One region of the Paenibacillus sp. J31R98 genome, then DNA from elsewhere that is predicted to be linked to it. Evidence: riboswitches for the same ligand, from Rfam matches in the RefSeq annotation. Region 1 holds a riboswitch; each other region holds the start of a gene.

The links. A riboswitch is a leader RNA that binds a small molecule or an ion and turns the genes downstream of it on or off. The one in region 1 is predicted to bind cyclic di-AMP.
Region 2: it holds a riboswitch for cyclic di-AMP, as region 1 does, so the genes downstream of both, AC0YNX_RS26465 (3D domain-containing protein) here and AC0YNX_RS30030 (ubiquitin-like domain-containing protein) in region 1, are expected to answer to the same signal.
Region 3: it holds a riboswitch for cyclic di-AMP, as region 1 does, so the genes downstream of both, AC0YNX_RS27055 (C40 family peptidase) here and AC0YNX_RS30030 (ubiquitin-like domain-containing protein) in region 1, are expected to answer to the same signal.

Annotation. Positions count from the first base shown of each region.
Region 1 covers NZ_JBWDNO010000014.1:9,316-16,591, forward strand. The annotation lists gene AC0YNX_RS30020 (HD domain-containing protein) at 1-999, shown strand, start outside; gene AC0YNX_RS30025 (TatD family hydrolase) at 1,021-1,785, shown strand; cyclic di-AMP (ydaO/yuaA leader) riboswitch at 1,972-2,292, shown strand; gene AC0YNX_RS30030 (ubiquitin-like domain-containing protein) at 2,537-3,688, shown strand; gene rnmV (ribonuclease M5) at 3,826-4,392, shown strand; gene rsmA (16S rRNA (adenine(1518)-N(6)/adenine(1519)-N(6))-dimethyltransferase RsmA) at 4,389-5,279, shown strand; gene yabG (sporulation peptidase YabG) at 5,354-6,229, shown strand; gene veg (biofilm formation stimulator Veg) at 6,380-6,652, shown strand; partial or broken gene AC0YNX_RS30055 (small, acid-soluble spore protein, alpha/beta type) at 6,824-6,997, shown strand.
Region 2 covers NZ_JBWDNO010000009.1:192,827-200,102, reverse strand. The annotation lists gene AC0YNX_RS26475 (alpha/beta fold hydrolase) at 1-693, opposite strand, end outside; gene AC0YNX_RS26470 (polysaccharide deacetylase family protein) at 871-1,797, shown strand; gene AC0YNX_RS26465 (3D domain-containing protein) at 1,846-2,685, opposite strand; cyclic di-AMP (ydaO/yuaA leader) riboswitch at 2,795-3,001, opposite strand; gene AC0YNX_RS26460 (ATP-binding protein) at 3,067-4,215, opposite strand; gene AC0YNX_RS26455 (CAP domain-containing protein) at 4,373-5,065, opposite strand; gene AC0YNX_RS26450 (HNH endonuclease) at 5,183-6,025, opposite strand; gene AC0YNX_RS26445 (helix-turn-helix transcriptional regulator) at 6,047-6,931, opposite strand; gene AC0YNX_RS26440 (beta-galactosidase) at 7,031-7,276, shown strand, end outside.
Region 3 covers NZ_JBWDNO010000010.1:34,200-41,475, forward strand. The annotation lists gene AC0YNX_RS27045 (M1 family metallopeptidase) at 1-1,518, shown strand, start outside; gene AC0YNX_RS27050 (hypothetical protein) at 1,547-2,365, shown strand; cyclic di-AMP (ydaO/yuaA leader) riboswitch at 2,711-2,875, shown strand; gene AC0YNX_RS27055 (C40 family peptidase) at 2,880-3,377, shown strand; gene AC0YNX_RS27060 (hypothetical protein) at 3,668-4,087, opposite strand; gene AC0YNX_RS27065 (DEAD/DEAH box helicase) at 4,321-7,276, shown strand, end outside.

The DNA of each region.
Region 1 (7,276 bases):
GGACACGGCCCTTTCTCCCATTCCATTGAAGATGTTTTTGACACGCATCATGAAGAGTGGACATGCAGCCTATTATTAGAAGAAACAGAAATTAACGCTGTGCTGAAAGCCTATGATTCATCCTATCCAGAGCGGATTGCAGCTGTCATCTGCAAGACTTATTATGAGCCGATTGTCGTTAGTCTGGTCTCCAGTCAAATGGATGCAGACCGGATGGATTATCTGCTGCGGGATGCGTATTTTACAGGTGTAAACTACGGCACTTTCGACCTGGAGCGAATACTGCGAGTACTTCGGCCTTACCAGGGAAGAATTGTAGTGAAAGAGAGCGGCATGCACGCGGTAGAGGACTACCTCATGTCGCGTTACCAAATGTACTGGCAGGTATATTTTCATCCCGTGACACGAAGCTCGGAGATTATTCTCCGGCAAATCTTCCGCAGGGCGAAGGAACTGTATGCATCCGGGTACATATTCAATTGGATGGTTGGCCCGTTGGAACAGCTATTAGCGGGAACGATTGATATTGAAGGTTATCTGGCACTTGATGAGGCGCTCGTTCAGACCGCGTTCAGCCTATGGGTGAATGAGCAGGATGAGGTGCTTGCTGACCTATGCCGCCGATTCTTAAACCGGAAGCTGTATAAATACGTAACGATGGACCATGCAGATGAGATGCTTTGGCAAGAGATACGCGAGCACTTCAAGGCAATTGGGCTCCACCCCGACTACCATCTGGAAATTGACTTTCCGTATGACATGCCCTACGATGTTTATCGACCTGATGCACCGGCTTCTGCAGGCAAGGAAGAAAAACCGCCTATTCTGCTGCTGGGTCGTGACGAACAGCTGTCGGAGATTTCGGAGCGATCCGATATCATCAGATCCATCACAGGTATTCGCCAAGGCAAGTACCATCTATATTACCCGGAAGAACCGCTTCGCGAATCAGTGTCGAAGCTCCCGGCAAATTTGCGCGAATTATTCGCTTTAATGTAGAAAGGAGTTACTTTCGCACCTATGTTAATCGACACGCATACCCATTTGGACTCGCCGAAATTCGACGAGGACCGTGCAGAAGTTATCGAAAGAGCGCAGGAAGCAGGCGTACATAAGCTTATCAATATCGGCTTTAACCGGGAAACGATACCGACCACAATGGCGCTCGCGGAGCAATATTCGTTCATCTATGCGGCTGTGGGCTGGCATCCCGTAGACAGCATTGATATGCGGCCAGGAGATCTGGAATGGATTGCATCCTTATGCGATCATCCAAAGGTTGTTGCGATCGGGGAGATCGGGCTCGATTACCACTGGGACACTTCACCTAAAGATGTGCAGCAGCGCGTATTCAGAGAGCAAATACAGCTTGCGAAACAGAAGAGGAAGCCGATTGTAATCCATAACCGGGACGCACATGAGGATGTCGTCAGGCTGCTTCGTGAAGAGGGAGCGAAGGAAGTTGGCGGCGTTATGCACTGCTTCTCCGGAAGCTGGGAAACGGCGAAACAGTGCCTTGATATGAACTTCTATATCTCGTTCGGGGGACCGCTTACATTCCAAAATGCTCGTGTGCCCAAAGAGGTGCTTGCGCATGTCCCGCTCGACCGGCTTTTGATTGAAACAGACGCCCCATATTTGACTCCTCACCCCCATAGAGGCAAACGAAATGAGTCGGCCTTCGTCCGTCTTGTAGCAAATACGATGGCGGAGTTAACGGGCAAGTCCGTGGAAGAAATATCAAAAATCACGACCGAAAATGCACTGAAATGTTTTGGAATGTAGTGAAAATGGAAGTGAAAGCAAGTATTTGGGACCATTCCTTTGAAAAAACTAACTTTATCCCCTGAAATCAAGTTAAATTCACTGGATTATCCTTAAAATTCGTTAAAATCGTCATTAATCAGTTCTTTACAATGTGCAGCGCTAGACTGTATGATTCATTTCAGAGCAACAAAACTTGTATTCCTTTTCCAATAAACGCTTAATCTCCGAAGTTTTGGAGAGCGGGGGAACCAATTGTTGAAACTGTTTGTATCAAACGAAATCAATTTCGATTGGCAATCGACGAAATTGGTTTGCGTTCACACGAAATCAATTTTCGATGGTTCATCGAATTGATTTGCGTGACGTGACAAACAGAAGTAAACATGGAGATTCTTCTTGGGGTGAATTTTGCGACTGACGTGCATTATGAGTACCATTGAACGCTACTCAACGTCACGAGCGAATAGGGCGACTCTCACGCCCGAATCCGACAGCTAACCTCGCCAGCGTAATAAGAGAGATCAACCTCGTGCATGCAATCCATGCTTACCCTTTGTCGAATTGGGAAGCCACGAAACAGATCCTCTGTCGTCGGGCTTCTTTTTTGTTTGAATGAAGCATAATGTGACGACACAGGGCGTATCATGGAACGGGCACGGAGGTGAAGATAGATTGGAAATGCGTGCGATATCGCACGCTAAATCTCAATAGTCGCGTCTAAGTATCATGCGTAACAAGGCGGCGGGGCTATGTAAGGAGGACCGAAGAAATGGGAGCACTCCAGATGAAGGACACCACCCATGGTAAACGATCATCCAGCATGTCTTTCGCATTGCGATGGAAGCATGAGAACGTGCGTTTAATTATTCTAAGCGCTCTGATCTCAATCGCTATGACTTTCATGTTTTTGGTGTTGTTGCACGGAACGGCTGACAAGCACGTGTCCGTAGTAGTGAATGGACGAGAAACGATTGTTTCAACAAAACAATGGTCCCTTCAACGCCTACTGGATGAACAAGCCATTACTGTCGGCGCTTTTGACAAAGTGTCGATGCCGCTAGATGGCGGAATTAAAGATGGCGACCGCATTGTAATCGATCAAGCGGTGTCTTTAGTTGTAAAGGCAGACGGCAAAGCAAAGACGATGTATACGACAGAAAAAACGGTAGCGGCAGCGATTAATCAGGCTGACATATCGGTACGTGGTCAAGATAAAGTCGTACCCCCTTTAACGTCTTCGCTTGAGCCTAACATGATTATTACGGTTACTCGGATCGATAAGAAGTACTCTGAGAGTGCGTATCCGGTTCCGTTCACGATCGTGAAGAAGGAAGATCCGAAGCTCGCATTGGGGAAAGAAAAACTTGTCCAGACGGGCAAAAAAGGCACGATTGTGAAGAGGTTCGAGAAGGTATTCCAGAACGGTATCCTCGTATCGCAAACGCTCGTGGAAAAAATGACGAAGGCCTCTGCTGTTGACCAAGTCGTTGCAGTAGGTACGAAGAAGCCTGAGCCGAAGGTGATGGTGCTGTCTGCCAAATCGCCAGCGGTAACGACACTTACGAAGCGGGGCGTAACGTTCAGCTCGAAGAAAGTGCTGCGCAATGTCACGCTGACGGCGTATTCAGCCGGCGTTGAATCGACAGGCAAAGGCAAGAATCACCCGCAATACGGTATTACCGCATCAGGAGCACGTGTGCAGGAAGGCCGGACAATTGCCGTTGATCCGAAGGTTATTCCGATCGGCTGGTGGGTCTATATCGAGGGCATTGGCTTCCGTCGTGCGGAAGATACGGGCAGCGCGGTTAAAGGAAACAAGATCGATGTTTACTTTGATAGCGAATCGTATGCCGATAAATTCGGTTTGAAGCGTGGGTTTACGGTCTACATACTAGGACCTAAGAAGCCAGAATCGCTGTAGGAAGAGATAAAGCTTGCACATGCATGGGTATTTCTTCTTCATTCATATCGTATTTTGCACGTAAATATGCCATCATAAGAAGAGGCGATTGCCTCTTCTTTTTGTATGTTCGTCTGAAGGGAAGGAATGAACGTCCCATGATTAAAGAAATCATTGTCGTAGAGGGAAAAGACGATACGGTCGCGATTAAACGTGCCGTTGAGGCAGAGACGATAGAGACGGGCGGCTCCGCGATTGGCGAAGCGGTGTTGAAGCGCGTGAAGCTCGCGATGGAGCGTCGCGGCGTCATTATCTTTACGGATCCCGACCATGCAGGCGAGCGGATCCGCAAGATCGTTGCGCAGCAAGTGCCAGGCTGCAAGCACGCGTTCCTCCCGCAGGAGGAGGCGCTTTACAAGGGCGATATCGGCGTTGAGAATGCTTCGCCTGAAGCGATTCGCCGCGCTCTGGCGAATCTGCGCACGGAAGCGGCGGAAGGAAGCGGCACGCTCGCTGAAGTAACGATGGACGATCTGATGCGTGCAGGGCTGCTTGTACATCCGCAGGCGGCGGAACGGCGACTTGCGATGGGCAACTCGCTAGGCATCGGATATGCGAACGGGAAGCAGTTCTTCAAACGCTGCCAGACGTTCCGAATTACGCGCCAGGAGTTCGACCAAGCACTTGCAGCAATGGAGCAGTCTAATGAAGGAGACCAGCCATGACAGAAGGAACAAGAACGAACGTTGATGTCGGATCGCCGAAGCGGACGAAAGACATCATTAATAAGTACGGGTTTACATTTAAGAAGAGCCTCGGTCAGAACTTCCTGATCGATCAAAATATTTTGCGCAAAATTGTCGGTGCAGCTGAGCTGGATGAGACGAAAGGCGCACTTGAGATCGGCCCAGGCATTGGTGCGCTCACGCAGCAGCTTGCCCAGGAAGCGGGACGCGTGACGGCAATCGAGATCGATAATCGGCTGATCCCGATCCTGCAGGATGTCTTCGCGGACACGCCTAACGTGCAAGTCGAGCATGGCGATGTACTGAAGATGAACCTGCCCGAGCTGATGGAGAAGCAATTCGCAGGGTTGTCCGGTGTCAGCGTAGTGGCGAATTTGCCATACTATGTTACGACTCCGATTCTAATGAAGCTGCTGGAAGAGAAGCTGCCTCTTGAGAATATCGTCGTTATGATTCAGAAGGAAGTGGCTCAGCGGATGGCGGCGAAGCCAGGGGGCAAGGAGTACGGCAGTCTCAGCGTTGCGGTTCAATACTACTGCGTGCCTGAGCTCGTCTGCATCGTGCCGCATACGGTGTTTATTCCGCAGCCGAACGTCGATTCGGCTGTTATTAAGCTGTCCCTTCGCAAGGAGCCGGCTGTCGATGTGGAGGATGAGGATCATTTCTTCCGCACGGTGCAGGCAAGCTTCGCACAGCGCCGCAAGACACTGACGAACAACCTGACCGCTTTCGTCGGCAAGGCAAACCGCGAGCAGCTGGGACCGCTGCTGGAAAGCTGCAATATTGACCCTACGCGCCGTGGCGAGACACTGTCGCTTGCGGAGTTTGCGGCGCTCAGCAAAGCGCTGTTGGCGGCTGGATTCTAAGCCTAAAAATCATAAATCGGAAGCGCACCATCCGGGGCGTCTCCCCATAGGATAGACGAAGAGGTGATTTGCCCATGAAGCAAGGGGACCTGGTCGTCCGCAAATCCTATGGCGGGGACGTCCTTTTTCGTGTTGCGACGATGTTAGAAGAAACGGTCATCTTAAAGGGAACCGACTATCGGCTGCTTGCAGACGCGCCTATCGTCGATTTATCGGTAGTGAACGATCCGGAATCGACAGGTGCCGCCAGGCAGGCCCGCATTAAAGCAAGCGAGTCTACCATGCGGATGCAGGAGCAGCGTGAGCAGCAGGCGCTGGAGCGTGAGCTTGCGCGAGCGCAGAGCGATAACCAGCCTTATTTTGAGGTGCCAGGAAAAGTCCTTCATCTGGATGGGGACAGCAATTATATGAAGAAGAGCATGCAGCTGTATACGCAGATGCGCGTGCCTGCTTACGGTGTTTATGTGCATGAGTCGCAGATGGCTGATGTCGTATATCGCCTGCTTCCGCAAATCAAGCCGGACATCATCGTAATTACAGGCCATGACGGCGTGCTCAAAACAAGCAATCGCGATGAGCTGCACAATCTCGCCAGCTATAAGAACTCGCAGAACTTTGTCGACTCCGTGCGCATTGCGCGCCAGTATGAGAAGAGCAGAGACAATCTCATCGTTATTGCAGGCGCTTGCCAGTCCCACTATGAGGCGCTGCTGCAGTCGGGCTCGAACTTTGCAAGCTCCCCTGGCCGCGTGCTCATTCATGCGCTCGATCCGGTCTATGTCGCGATAAAAGCAAGCTACACGTCCATCAAGGAGACCATTAACCTGTCGGATGTCATTCATGGCACGATTAGCGGCATTGACGGCGTTGGCGGCATTGAGACGCTTGGCAAATTCCGAGTGGGCATGCCGAAGCCGAAAGCGCTTGTCGGCGTGAAGCCAACCGTATAATATGGCAAGGCTCGGATAAAATATACATGAGTTCCTAAAACAATCTTAATAATTGTTGACACGGAATGAAGACCGCTGTTATAATTATTATTTTTTGACAAACCACCTCCTTTTGGTTATAATGGACAAGGAAAGAGGTGGTAGTGCACAATGGCAAAAAATGCGCTATTGGAGATCAAACGCAGTTTGGAAACCCATGTCGGATCCAAAATACGTCTTCGTGCAAACGGTGGTCGTCGAAAGACTATTGAACGGACCGGTGTGTTAGAAGAAATCTACCCTTCTGTATTTATTGTCAGGCTTGATCAGGATCAGCATGCGTTCAAGCGTGTTTCCTACAGCTACGCTGATATTTTGACGGAATCCGTTGAAGTGACGGTTGATAGCGATGACGGTCAAGTTCGCATTACGTATATACAATGAGTTGCAGGAAAGAGAAATGCAATTGCAGTACATGTGCAGATGATGCTAGTGGAGCGAACTTGCTCTAATTGGCAGCATCTGCACTTTTTTTTATGCTTCCATTACTGTATGAGAACGTCTTGCGGGAACACATACTAACCGTACGATCCGAGAATTAGGAGGCGACGAGCAGTGTCCCGCAGAAACCGCAGTATGATGAGTGAGGAAATGAAGAATCAGCTGGCTAAGGAGCTGGGCTTCTATGATACCGTCCAGAAGGAAGGCTGGGGAGCCATTAAATCGAAGGATGCCGGCAATATGGTGAAGCGCGCTATTCAGCTCGCCGAGCAGGCCGTGGCGAAGCAATACCAGGCACAGCAGCAGCAGCCTGCAGCGTACACGAACGCCTATCAGCCTCAGCAGACGGCTGGCAGGACCACGTATATACCACAGCAGCAGCAATCGTATGCCGCATCTTCCCGCACACAATCAACCGCTAGCCGGGTAACCGTTCCGGCTTATATGCATCAAGCGGTGCAAGCGGCACAGCAGCAAACGGGACAGTACCCGCATTAATAGGCTATTCCACAGAAGCTAAGATGAGCGCAAAAACGCATCTTAGCTTTTCTTATGACCTTTTGATAA
Region 2 (7,276 bases), on a different contig from region 1:
GAATGTCCGTAGCTCCGCATACGCATCCTTGTCGAGGTCCATATCCCATACGCGGCGGTAGTCGCTCAAGAATGGGAACACAGGCGCAAGCTTCGCAACACGCGGTTCAAGCGCTGCGCACGCGATTGTAAGTGCGCCGCCCTGCGAGCCGCCCATCGCATAGACGCGCTTCGGATCGACCTCAGGCATCTCTAAGGCAATCCCCGCTAGCTGTGCGGTATCGAGGAAAATATGACGGAATAAGAGCTGGTCCGCGCTGTCGTCCAAGCCGCGAATAATGTGACCGTTATGCGTATTGCCCTTCACGCTGCCGCTATCCTCGGAGCCGCCGCCTTGTCCGCGGCAATCCATTGCGAATACGGAGAAACCTAACGACACATAGATAAGACGATCCTGCCAATCCCCAACGTTGCCCGTATAGCCGTGGAACTGGACAACGGCCGGATGCGGTCCGTTCGAATGACGCGGACGGGCGTATTTAACATGGATGCGAGCGCCCTTCACCCCTGTAAAATAAAGATCGAAGCATTCTGCTGTCGGAGTCTGGAAGTCACTTGGAACAAGCTCGATGGCAGCGTCCACCTGGCGCATTTCGCCCAAAGCCCGCTCCCAATAGTCGTCGAAGTCGGACGGGCGCGGATTGATGCCTGAATACGTTTTCAATTCATGTAACGGCATATCAATTGTTGGCATATGTACGGTCTCCTTTTCACCATTATTCCCTTTCATGTTACGTGGTGGACTTGCTGCTGTAAAGTGCGAAGTTGCGTCCCATGCATGATCAAGGACGGAGAGGGCACAATGAATTCGAATGTTTGAGACGGTAAACAAAGCAGACAGATCATTCTGGTTGACGGGGGGATTAGGTCCATGGGAACGACGCGCAGAGCCCGCAAAGCATTGGTGCTGCTTCTGACCTGGATCCTATGCGCATGCAGCGGCATAGATACCATACAAGGCGACAGAGTTGCTGCTTCTGGGAGGAGCCCTTCAGCACAGTCTGATCAGATTGAAACTGCCAAGGCCGGTTTAGGGAACAGAATGCAGCCGCCTGCAGAAGCCGAGCCATCCTTCACGAGTGGGCAACAGCAGCAGGTCAAGAAGAAAAAGAACCGTGGAGAAGCGATGTCGTGGGTGACGCTGCAGCGTATGTTCCCCGGCTCCTTCGTGATCTGGGGTCCGCGCGGTTCACGCCGAGTCGCGCTGACGTTCGATGACGTGCCGGACCCGCGCTTTACCCCGCAGGTGCTCGAGACGCTAGCCCGCTACAAGGTGCGGGCAACCTTCTTCGTCGTCGGCCAGCGGGCAGCCAAGCATCCGGCGCTCGTTCAGCGAATCAGCAAAGAAGGGCATATCATCGGCAATCATTCGTATGATCACGCTGTATTTTCCCGCATCTCGCGCTACGCGTTCGAGCAGCAAATTGCACGGACGGACCGGATCATTCGCCCATTGATCGGCTACAGCCCTAAGTTTATCAGGCCGCCCTACGGTGAAATAACACCTTATCAGGTCGATTGGCTGCGCAGCCGAGGGTACATCGTAGTGAACTGGGATACCGATTCCGTGGATTGGAAGAGTCTCGACAGCAACCGCATTCTCATTAACATTAAGCGGACGCTGCAGCCCGGCTCCATCATCCTGCAGCATGCAGGAGGCGGGGAAGGCCAGGACCTGTCCGGCACCATTGCAGCGCTCCCACGGCTTATCAACCTGCTGCGCAGTAAAGGTTATCAGATCGTCACGCTGCCGGAGCTCTTGAACCGGCCTGCCGGACGCAACTGGCGCAGCCGCTAACAGAGATATAAGCATCAAAAAGGCAGCCTTCGGCAAGGCTGCCTTCTTCTAATCTAGAACATATACTTTTACAGATTGGTAACCGAATTTGCTTGCAGCTTGCTGCGATTGCGGTACAAAGATATCAATACGGTTGCCATTAATGGCGCTTCCCATATCGGTAGCGACTCCCATCATGCCGCCGACTGGCAACCCATCATGGTCGTAACCGGTAATGTACAATTTGCTGCCAAGCGGAATAACGTCTGGATCTACTGCAATCGTACCGAGCTTCAGCTTATTGCCGAAGTAGTCTACCGCTCCCCAGCCGTTCTCCGACGGATCAGCCGTATACGCGCTCGCTTTGGCTTTTACGACATCTGTGATGTCATAAGCTCTGCCGCCAACTGTAATTTCATCTTGTTTCGTTTGTTTCACCTGTTGCGTTTGTTTCTTCGATGCCGCCTTTTTGGACGACTTCTTTGCGGCTTTTTTCGCCGTTTCCGACTTAGCTGCTTTCTTCGACGCCTCTGCTTTCGCAGCAGGCTTCGACGACTTCTCAGCCTTCGTAGACGCTGTCACAGCTTTCTCTTGCTTCTGTGCTTGTTCAGCCTGCTTCGACTCTTGAGCGATCGGCTGCGGTGCATCCTGCTTCAAGTTTGCGACTGTAACGGTTGTTGGAATAACGATTGTTAGTCCCTTGTACACATTCGCTGGGTCGATCATCGGATTCGCCTTCAGCAGCTGCTCAAGCGATACGCCGAATTTCTGCGACAACGACCAGAACGTATCATTGTCTGTCGCCGTGTAGTTCGATTCTGCTTGCGCTGCGCCAGCATGCGCGAAGATCGCGATGCCAAGTGCTGCGAGCAGGGCGCTTCTTTTCCAGAATGAGTGCTTCTGCTTCACTATGAACGTCCTCCTTTAATTTACGGACATATATCCTCAATGAGTTCTCGGATATATTCCGTCATTACGATGCTGACAGGTCAAGCTGCTAAAGCTAAGCCAGCTACTCATCTTCATCGCATGCGGCCTACGAGGTTAGTTGTCGGATTCGGACGAAAGGAGTTCCGCCCTACGCTTGTTAACCAAGCGATTCACCCCAGCGCTGCTGTGAACGCATTAACCAGTTCACTGAACTGGCGAGCAAAAGCGTCTATTTCTGACGCTATCTATGCTCTAAAAATATCCCCCGCACATAATGTTTCGGCTCGCGTTAAAGGATAACACAGACACTTACGACAATCCTACCGGAAAATACAACCAACACCGAAAAACAGCCGAATCTTACAGATTGCGCGGCAGTCGAATCGCTACCGTCGTCCCTTTACCAGGCACGCTCTTGATTTCCATTTTCCCTTGATGGCCTTCGATGATGCGATAACAAATCATCAGACCAAGCCCCGTTCCGCTGTCCTTCGTCGTGAAGAACGGACCGCCGAGCTTCGGAAGCTGCTCCTCTGGAATGCCTGTCCCTTCATCAATAATCGAGACGGCAATATGCTGCGCATCGACATTGGTAAGCGTAATGGTTATGATGCCGCCACTTGGCATCGCCTCGATGGCGTTCTTGAGCACGTTGACGAACACCTGCTTCAGCTGATTCTCATCACAGAGCAGTTCCGTCACATCCGAATCGAGCTGCGGAATAATCTGCACATCTTTCAAGATCGCCTGCGTTTCGAGCAGCGTCAGCACATTGCCAATAATCCGGTTGAGATCATGCTTGCGGAATTGGCTGGCCTGCGGCTTCGCCAGCGCCATAAACTCCTGCACGATCGAGTTAATCCGATCCAGCTCCACGAGCATAATGTCAAAGTACTCATGATACTTATCGATCTTCGTCTTCAGAAACTTAGAGAAGCCGATCAAGGAGGTCAGCGGATTGCGTATTTCATGAGCAATGCCCGCCGCCATCTGTCCGGCAACAGAGAGCTTCTCGGAATGAATGAGCGCCTCCTCTTCTTTCTTCCGTTCACGGATATCGCGAAAGACGCTCTGAACGACTGTACCTTTGCCAGGATAATTATGTATGCGGGTGCTGGATACCTCGACATCAATAACCTCGCCAAACACATCAATAATGCGGCACTCCTCGAACTCATTCGGCTCATCCGTTTGCATAACCGCGTGGATACGCTCCATCGATCGTGCCTGGTTATCGGGGTGCATGAATTTCCATACCTTTATATCACCTGTGATCTCTGATAATTCAGTCATGCCGAGCAAACGCAGTCCCGCTTGGTTGGCGAACAGAACTTCGATTCCGTCATGTACAAAGATCGGCTCAGGCAAATATTTAATTAATCGCTGATAGCTTAGCGCTACTGAATAAGGCGGAGCAATATCCGGTTCAATTCTTCCAAGCCTTATCTTCCTCTTCGTTCGTTCAGCCAACGTCTGGTTGTAGTATATTGCCGTCGCCTTCCGTCGCATAGTGGACCCCCGAGTAGTCAAATTCGTTAGAATAGATTTCGCTTTTATTTACCCAATACCTGCGCGGCATGAAGAAATTAAATTTCTCTCATGCAACAATGACGCTACCGGAATAACAAAAAAGCGGCCCCCTGGCCGCTTCCCGTTGCTTGCTCATTTATGAAGTAAACTCTTGTACCCATTCACCGTTGTAGTACGCAACGCCGATTTTCTTGTAATTAGCGCCAAGAATATTCGCTTTATGGCCTGCACTGTTCATCCACGCCGTCATCACTTCCGAAGGCGTACGCTGGCCTTTCGCGATATTCTCGCCTGCATAAGAGTAAGTGACGCCGTAAGCACGCATCATGTCGAACGGGGAGCCGTAAGTCGGCGAGTTATGGTCAAAATAGTTGTTCGTGTACATATCTTTCGCTTTGTCCAGCGCGACCTTAGTCAGAAGCGTATCGGACTTCAGCGCAGCAAGGCCAACCTTAGCGCGTTCCTGATTCACAATCGTCACAACTTGAGCTGCAAAAGTAGACTTGTCCGTCGTGTTTGTTGTAGTCGAACCGGAGCCGGAACCTGTGTTGCCTCCGCTTGTTGTCGTCGTCACAGGCACCTTCACTGTCATGCCTGCCCAGATGATGTTCGGATTCTTGATAGTCGGGTTAGCCGCGATCAACGCGTTCAAGCTTACACCGTATTTCTTCGCGATTTTATACATCGTGTCCGTGTTTGTTACTTTATAAGAGACGGAAGTGTTCACGGAGGCTGCTTCTGCCTTCTGCAGGGCTGCTCCTCCTCCAAGCGCGATCAAGCTGGCTGCGAGTACACTAGCTACACCTATACGAAATGGTTGCATCTTCATGAAAAATCCTCCTCGTTTACAAATGTTGTATGCCGGGGCGCCCCGACGCCACTCATACTAACACGGGAGTTATTCGCTTTTCATGAACTAAATATTGGAAAATAGGTGTCAAACCCGCTAGAAATCATCATTATTAACAAAGTCTAATTTATCGGCCTTCTTGAGATTGCACTCCGAGCAAGCGCATACGCAATTGGCCGGCGATGACAATCCGCCCTTTGATTTCGGCATGACATGGTCAATCGTGTCACCGAATTTACCGCAATACCGGCAAATATAATCGTCGCGCTGCAGAATAAGCAGCCTGAAATCCGTCTTCGTATATAATTTATGAATCATGCCTGAATTAATAATGCCAGCTGCGCCTTCTTCTACCATACGCACAGCCATCTCCGTTGGAATTACGGTCGACCAGCGCTTCCCTGTTTCCCGATAGCCGCGCAGCCTTATATGCCCTCTTCCACGGTCGTTCAATACCGAGGTCTTGAATGTGAAGGAGCCTTGGATCTGCTTAATGACTCGGTCCGGCGGCCGAACCGGCGTCTTTGCAACTTCTATTATCTGCTCGGTTTCCTGCTGTTTACGCAGCCGAGCCGACTTGTTGTAACGTCCGCGGCGGCGCTTTCGCTTACGCTTGCGTGTTCGCGCCGGCGGCAATTCCGATGCCGTTGCCGCTACGGATGCTGTTACCGTTGCAGCGCCTTCGGCAGCTCGCGGTTCAGCCACGGCAGCTTGTCCCACAGCAGCCACATCTACGGCTGCTTGCGCGGTCCCGCCCTGAGCCATCCCGGCAGCGATGGCTGAATCCGAATGCAGCGGCGCTACTGCCACTATCGTGTCACGCTTGCGCCTGCGCATACAGGAGCGGCATGTCCCGCGCCGGCCGCTCTTGCCTGCCCGCTTCGTGAACGCGGACTGCGGCTTCTCTTGCCCGCATACTGTACATTGCTTCGTTTCCATCGCTCTATTCTCGCTTTCGCTTTAGCCTGATATTAAGCCGTGCAGCTTGCGGAACTGCTCTGGCGTAATGCCTTCCGTCTTGCCGAATGCCGCAATAAAATGGCTGGAATCGCGATAACCCGACAGCTGCGCGATTTCCTTGATGGAGCGTGAGCTGTCGCCAAGGCTCATCATCTCTTTGGACTTAATAATGCGCAGCCGAATCAAGTAGGCATAGGCAGTAATGCCGAAGGCTTGCCTGAACAGTGAATTCAAGTAACGCGGGCTGATCGCCAGCTTCTCCGCCATATCCGTAAGGCTAATATCGGGATCGCCATAATTCTCATCGAGCCACCCAAGCAGCGGGTCTAGCTTCTCCAAATGCTGGAATACCGATGACCGGCCGCCTTTCTGCCCGTAAATCTTGATCATCGTCAGGAACCGATACAGCTGCGCCGATGCATTAAGACCTGTTCGGTCCTCGTCATGTTGGGCCTGATTGATCATCGCAATCAGCTGAGAGGTGATTGGCGCATCTTCATCCCAATGCAGCCACTCCGTATGCCGGATCCCAAGCGATGCAAGCATCGATGCAGCGAGCACGCCGCCGAACGTCACATAGAGCGTCGACCACTTCCGTCCACCCTTGGAGACGTAGAAATGCGGCACCCCAGGGAAGAGCAGCGAACCATGCCCCGGAGGCAGCGAGTAGCGTATGCCGTTCAGCTCGAATTCACCTTCGCCTTCAATCGTTTGCAGCCAGTGGAAGTACGGATATCCTTTCGTCCGGTCTACCGCTTCCTGCTCTGGATTGAAGCCAATACTATCCATATAGAGCGGCAGCTCGAACTCGCCGCTCTTAAACATGAACCGATTCTGCTGCTGTCCGTTTATGTTGAATTGCTTCCGCTCCGTTTGCTGTTCCATATTATGATATCCTGCCTAAACTTTTTTATATATCTCTCACTCGAATCTTACCATAAAATAAAGCTGTTATCATCTTATTTACCTAAAGGGGATTAACGCATGGATACGACGAAATTGCCCAAAATGTTATATGGCGGCGACTATAACCCAGAGCAGTGGGACGAGAGCATTTGGCTAGAGGATATGCGGCTCATTCCGCTCGCGGGCATGAATATTGCAACTGTCAATGTTTTCTCCTGGGCGATGCTTCAGCCGAATGAAGATACCTATCATTTCGAGACGCTTGATCGCATTATGGACATGCTGCACAAGAATGGCATTTACGCATGTCTGGCTACAAGCACT
Region 3 (7,276 bases), on a different contig from region 1:
CGCCTCCACTACGTGCAGCCCGATGACGGCAATACGAATGACTTAACGCTGGCCAAGCTCCGCTTGCCCGCCGTAGTCGCCCCCGGCAAAAGCGTAACGCTACGAATGAAGTTCGAGGTGAAGCTGCCTGAAGTGTTCGCGCGCATGGGTTATGCGGGCAACTTCGTAATGGCGGGGCAGTGGTTCCCGAAGCTCGCCGTATACGAAACAGCCGGCACACGCGGACGAGCTGCCGAAGGCTGGAATATTCATCAGTATCACGGCAACTCGGAGTTCTATAGTGATTTTGGCATCTACAGTGTCAAAATCAACGTTCCGAGCAGCTACAAAGTAGCCGCCACCGGCTTCCAGACCAAAGCATCCGTTGTCGCAGACGGACGCAAGACGTATCAATTCTACGCCGATGATGTGCACGACTTCGGCTGGTCGGCTTCGCCGGACTTCGTCTATGCCGAGGAGCCGTTCTCGACGGAAGGCGTCCCTGGCGTAAGGATCAAGCTCTACCTTGATCCGCAGCATGCGAAGTTCAAGGACCGCTACATGCATGCAGCCAAGTCCGCGCTCTCCAAGTACGCGCAGTGGTACGGTGCTTACCCGTACTCCACGCTCTCTGTCGTCGTACCGCCGAAGGGTGGCAACGGTGCGGGCGGCATGGAATATCCGACGCTGATTACGGCTTTTGCCGCGGATAACGACAATCCAGGCTATGATCTGGAGCGGACCGTCGTCCATGAGATCGGACATCAATACTGGTACGGCATGGTCGCCTCCAATGAATTCGAGGAAGCTTGGCTCGACGAAGGCTTCACGTCCTATGCAGAGGACAAAGTGATGGAGAGCGAATACGGCGTAGAGCCGAACCTTCCGGTGGAATCGAGCTACATGACCGATCCTGCGCCGCTGAAGCAACTTTCGTGGTCGTACCACAGCAACAATCACTATGCCGAAAATGTGTACATGCGCGCCAAACTCGTCCTCTACGGCATCGAGAAACAGGTCGGCGCCCAGACGATGCGCAAGATCATGCGCACCTACTTCCAGAAGTATAAATTCAAGCACCCATCAACTGCTGACTTCCAGAAGGTCGTCGAAACGGTCACGAAGAAAAAGTGGAACGATTACTTCAGCCACTTCGTCTACGGCAGCGATATGTCGGATTACTCGGTTGCTTCCATTCATGTGCGTCCCGTCAAGCAGGAGGGCAAGACGCAGTACGAATCGGTTGTGCTCATCAAGAAGACAGGCGGCAGCTTCGGCCCTGTGACGGTGGTGTTCCATTTTGCCGACGGTACGATCATGCCGAAAGTATGGGATGGTCAACAGGATCATATCCAGTACAAACTCGTTCATTCCTCCAAGCTCGTCTGGGCGGCGGTGGACCCTCAGCACGACAATGTGCTCGACAATAAACATATCAACAACTTTATGAAGGCTGATCTGACCGAGCAGACCCGCACCCGATGGAGCGTCGGCATCACCAAGCTGCTCGAGACGATATTCGCCTCACTCGCTTGGTAACGCCTTACTATGAAGGAGGTGAGCAGGAGTGAAAGCACATATTAAGCAAGGCTGGCGCCTGGCAATCAAGCACTTCTATATTATTATTATGCTATTTCTGTACGAGCTGATCTGGGGCTTCTTCCTCTACCGGACCATTGAAGGGATCGTCGTGCCTGTCTTGAAAAGGTTTCCCGATACGTACAGCAACGGCAGTCACGCGGTCCAGCTGTTCATGACCGAGGCCCAGTTCCAGCTGCTCAAGACGGATCTCATCCAGCCCTACGCTTGGCTGTTCTGCGGATTGCTGGCCGGGCGGATGCTCATCACGCCATTCCTCAACGCCGGCCTGTTCCATTCGCTGCATCATATGACAGATGAGGCCGGAACGAAGTTTCTAAGCGGCATCCGTAAAGCGTGGAAGCCCATCGCCCTGCTCTATCTCATCGAAACCGCGCTCACCCTGCTCCCTGCCATCTGGCTGCTACCGCGCGCACTGACGAAGCTGCTCGCAAGCAATTCGCTGCTCGAATTCGCTCAGCATGCAGGACCGTGGGCGGCCGCCTGGCTGGCATGGGCGGTGCTCATCCACCTGCTCTTCCTCACCATGCAGTTCGGAGCCGCCAGCGGCACTGGCACGCTCCGCTCTCTCTGGGGCGGCATCGTGAACTTCCTTCCTTTTGCCGGTATCTCGCTGCTCATGTGGGGCATCGGCGCCCTGCTGAGCATGACGATCGCCTCCGTATCGCTCATGTGGGCAGGCCTGTTCGCACTCATCCTGCATCAAGGCTATCAGATGTTGCGCACGATTATGAAGGTGTGGACGGTAGCCGCCCAGTATGATGTGTGGCAATCGAAGCAGGCTTAGATATTCATAAAGGCTGAGCAGGGACGAAACCTGCTCAGCCTTTTTTGCGTTCGCTTCGCTTCGAGTGCCTCTGCCAGTAGTGTCTCGGAGGTCAGTTAGTTAGCAAAGCCGGGAGCGCTCCAACCGACACCCCTCTCGCCCGCTCTCATATTTTTCTACAAGACAGTTCTCGCCATATTCTTCTCTAATTCGTTGAAGGAGGAATAAATGCCTATTAACCGCTCAATCCCAGGCCCCGCAACGAGTTAGAGCCCAAAAATGTTGCATTCTAATAATTTTAATTTGTGAACAACCTGTGAACTTGGAAGGAGAACCGAGAAAATGATCGAATACTTTTTCCTCGAAAAGAAAATTTTGCCGAATTCCCTTTCACGGGAAACGGGGGAACCATTCTGGGTGAATTGATCCCGACATTCGCACATCATGTACGGACGCGAATGCCAGAGGTGATCATAGGGAGCCTTCAACCGAACCCCACAGCTAACCTCGTAGGCACCGGAAGGAGTTTCCTGTTTTGAAAAAGATTTCCGCACTACTGATCGGTCTTGCGATGCTCTTACTAGTCCAAGCTGGAAGCGTTTTTGCAGATTCCAAAATGGATGGCGTCATCCAAGACGTGATTGGCACCCCGTATTCCTACACGGGAACAACGACGAAAGGGTTCGACTGCTCCGGATTTACCATGTACGTGTACGGTAAACTGGGCGTCAGCATTCCTCATGCATCCCGTTCGCAAGCACAGCTCGGCAAGAAAATCGCGAAAAGCGATTTGATTGAGGGCGATCTCGTATTTTTCAATACGACTGGCAAAGGAATCTCGCATGTCGGCATCTACGTTGGAGATGGCAAGTTTGCACACGCTTCTTCGAGCAAAGGTGTTACGATTAGCGCGCTTAGCGATTCCTACTATTCAAAACGCTATGTAACTGCACGCCGCGTTATGAGCCCGCAAACGTATGAAAAATACGCTGACGAGCCTTCTGATGAACCAGGCGATGGAGACTCCGATTAATTAGTACTTGCTTGCAAAAAACGAGTTCACCTCAGTTGAGGCGAGCTCGTTTTTTGTTTGTGCTCTACGTGTCTGTCGCTTGCATAGCTAACGGTCCGTAGAAGCCTTATTGATCCGAATATAGCGCTCAAAAAATTGTAACGGACCCAAGAAGCGCTATTCGAAGGTTTTGCAACCGAATCAGGCTAATTTCAGCGGAATAACGTTTCTGGGTTCCGTTAGATTCGAACATTGGCTTACCCGTGCCAAATAACGCGTCTGAGTTCCGTTAGCGTCCGCTCGATTCCAAATTAGCTGCGCTTGTAGCGAACCCACCAAAACGTGCGGCCGACCTGAACGTCGAGCGCAGTGGCGAGCGGTGCGAATAGATCATATAGTTCCACAGGCGAAGCGCAGCCCTCACTTCGGCGATCAGCCATCACAACCGTTGCACCAGCAGCGAGCCTCGCATGCCAATGCTGCAGGAAATGCGCCCGCTGCTGCGGCGATAATTCGCCTATGCAGAAACATGCAAGCCCGGCGTCGAATGTCTCCGAGAAAGCGACTAGCTCCTCTTGCCGGATTGCCTTCGATACCGGCGTCGTAAGCCTTGGCGATCGCGGTCCCGCAACCCTCAGCACCCGCCTGCCTGCAAGCGTATCCGTCATTGCATACTCCAGCTTTCTCCACTCTGCTCTGCGCATCTCTAAGCTGTCCCGCCATCTCGACATATAGCCGATACCTCCCGAGCTTATTTGGCTGCTGCTATTTTTCTAAATTCTATGTCGAATGTCCCTTAAACTGACCGGATATTTTTTTAGGCGAAACGGCTTTGAAGCTGACTAAAGAGGAATTAATTTACAAAAGATGAATAGTAGGATGATAGAATGGGAGAAACAGGTTAGTGGTAAACGACGAGTACGTCCTTATAAGCAAGTGAATAAAAAGGCAAAGGAGCTTCGCGATGCTACCTCCCTTCGCTTCGGCAGGGTTTCACCATACATTAGCAGGCTGGTTCGCACATAGCTTCGGCGAGCCTACCCCCGTGCAGCACGATGCTTGGGCTTCCATTATGCAAGATCAGCATACCCTAATTGCTGCGCCGACAGGCTCCGGCAAGACGCTTGCGGCACTGCTTCCGTGCATCAATCGGATCGCTCTTACAAAAGCCGATGCAGCTGCGCGTGGAGCCAGCCTCGCATCAGGCGTACGAGTGCTCTATATTACGCCGCTTAAAGCACTGAACAATGATATCCAGCACCATCTCGTCGGCTTTATGGATGAGATTGAGCGCTTCGCCGGCGAGCACAACCTCGAGTGGCCAGCCATCCGCTCCGCTGTGCGTACGGGCGACACGCCGTCGAGTGAGCGGGTCCGTATGGCGAAGCGCCCGCCGGACGTCCTCGTGACGACGCCGGAGTCGCTCTACTTGCTGCTGACCTCGGACAAGGGACGAGGGATGCTGGGCACGGTCGAGACGGTGATCGTCGACGAGATTCATAGCCTTGCAAGCGACAAGCGCGGCGCGCATCTGTCACTGTCGCTTGAGCGGCTGTCCGCGCTCGCGAAGCGCCCTGTGCAGCGCATCGGCGTGTCTGCGACGCAGAAGCCGCTGTCGCGAGTCGCGCGATTTCTTGGCGGCTGGGAGCTGCCGGGATTGGGCGGTGCTCGGGCGGCGGGGTCGCGTGATCGTGATGCAGTGAACGGCGATGCGGCGCCAAGCGACCTCGAAGAGCAGCCTGCGCATCCGCTTGGATATGCGCAGCGGCCTGTCGTCATCGTCGAGAGCGCGATGACGAAGCAGATGCAGGTCCGCGTGACGATGCCGGACCTGAGCCGCCCTGCGCGCACGCGCGACGGTGTATGGCAGCCCATCATCGAGAGGATGATGGCGCTGATGGACGGCGCGCGCTCCGCGCTCCTGTTCGTGAACAGCCGCCGCATGTGCGAGCGGCTCGTGCTGCGACTGAACGAGCACGCCGGCTATGAGATGGCGCGCGCCCATCACGGCAGCCTCGCGCGCGAGCGGCGGCTCGAAGTCGAGCGTATGCTGAAGGCGGGCGAGCTGCGCTGCCTCGTCGCCACCTCCTCGCTCGAGCTCGGCATTGACGTCGGGCACGTCGACCTCGTGATTCAGGTCGACTCGCCCAAAGCCGCCGCAGCCGGCATTCAGCGCATCGGGCGCGCGGGCCATGCCGTCGGAGATATCAGCCGCGGCTATATCGTGACGCGGCAGCGCAGCGAGCTGCCGGAAGCCGCGGTGCTCTGCCGCGACATCGCAAGGCGCGACATTGAAGCGATTGTCCTGCCGCATGAGCCGCTCGATGTGCTGTCGCAGCAGATGACCTCGATAGTCGCCGCCACTGATATATCGGTGGGCGAGCTTCACCGGCTCATTGCGGGCAGCGAATGCTACCGGAATTTCCCGCGCGAGCGGATGGAAGCAGCGCTGAAGGTGCTGACGGGATTTTACCCTTTTGCCCGCCCGCTCATGGATTGGGACCGCATCGCAGATCGGCTGCATAAACGCGCCAATACGGCGATGGCTGCCGTTACAGGCGCAGGCACGATACCTTCAAGCGCCAACTATCCGGTACATCACCTTGACAGCCGCGCGCTGCTCGGTGAACTCGACGAAGAATATATCTCAGAGAGCCGCGCCGGCGATGTGTTTCAGCTTGGCACGAGCTCGTGGATGATTAGTCGCATCGACAATGACCGTGTCTATGTCAAGGAAGCTCCGAACCGTTTCAGTGAAATTCCGTTCTGGAACGCAGAGGCAAACGGCAGAAGCTACGAGATAGGCATCCAGCTCGGCGAGTTTCTGGAGGAACTAGCGACGGTGCGGCTTGCGCTTCAATTGGAGGATGATGGGCAAGCTTGGGAACGCGAGCAAGCTGCAATCGCTTGGCTTGATACCGAGTACGGGCTTGATTCCTATGCCGCATCCGAGCTGATTGATCTCATTCACGCACAGCATCGAGCACTCGGAGTGCCGACGTCACGGCGAATCATTATCGAACATTATCGGGACCTCATGAACCAGACCCGAATCATTATACATAATCCGTATGGGCGGCGTCTGAACCGGACATGGCTGCTTGCTATTCAGCGGCAATTTCAGCGGCTGCTCCCTTACAGTGTCTACGGCAATGCCAAAGATAACGGCATTGAGTTGGTCGTGCCGGAATGGGATGCTTCATGGCTGCAGACGCTGTGGCAAACCACATCTGCGAGCGTGGAGTCTCTGCTTACAGAGGCGATTACGGGCTCTCCGCTGCTTGCGATCGCTTTTCGCCGGATTGCAGAGACATCGCTGCTGCTCTCGCGCAGCTTCACGCGTACGCCAATGTGGCAGAAACGGTTCCGCAGCGAGGAACTGCTGAAGCAGTCGCTTCCTTATGCGGAGCAGTTCCCTTACTTGCAGGAGGCGATGAGGGAATGCTTGCATGAGTATCTCGATACGAAGGGGCTCAAGCGGATGCTCGATGGCATCGCTTCTGGGGATATTGAGGCGCTGGTTAAGGAATCGCAGGCACCTTCTCCTTTTGCCGTGCAGTTCCTGGCCGACTACGCCAACTCCTTGCTGTATGAGGGTGACGGTGTTAGCGAGGCGACCCAGCTGCAGCTCCTCAGTATCAGCAAGTCGCTCGCGGGGCAGCTGTTCGGCGAGGAAACCGTGCAGCGGGCAGTCGATCCCGCTATTGCCCGGACGGAGCAAGACCGGCTCGATGCCGGCCAGCTCATGCCCGCGAGCGCCGATGAGCTGTACACGCTGCTCAAGCGGCGCGGCGACATGAGCGAGGATGAGCTTGTTGCTGTCGCGGGCGGAGAGGCCACCGAATGGCTGCAGCTGCTCGCGGGGAGCGAGCGCGTCGTGCTGTTGCCGATGGGCGGCGGCTTGGAGCGCTGGATTTGCG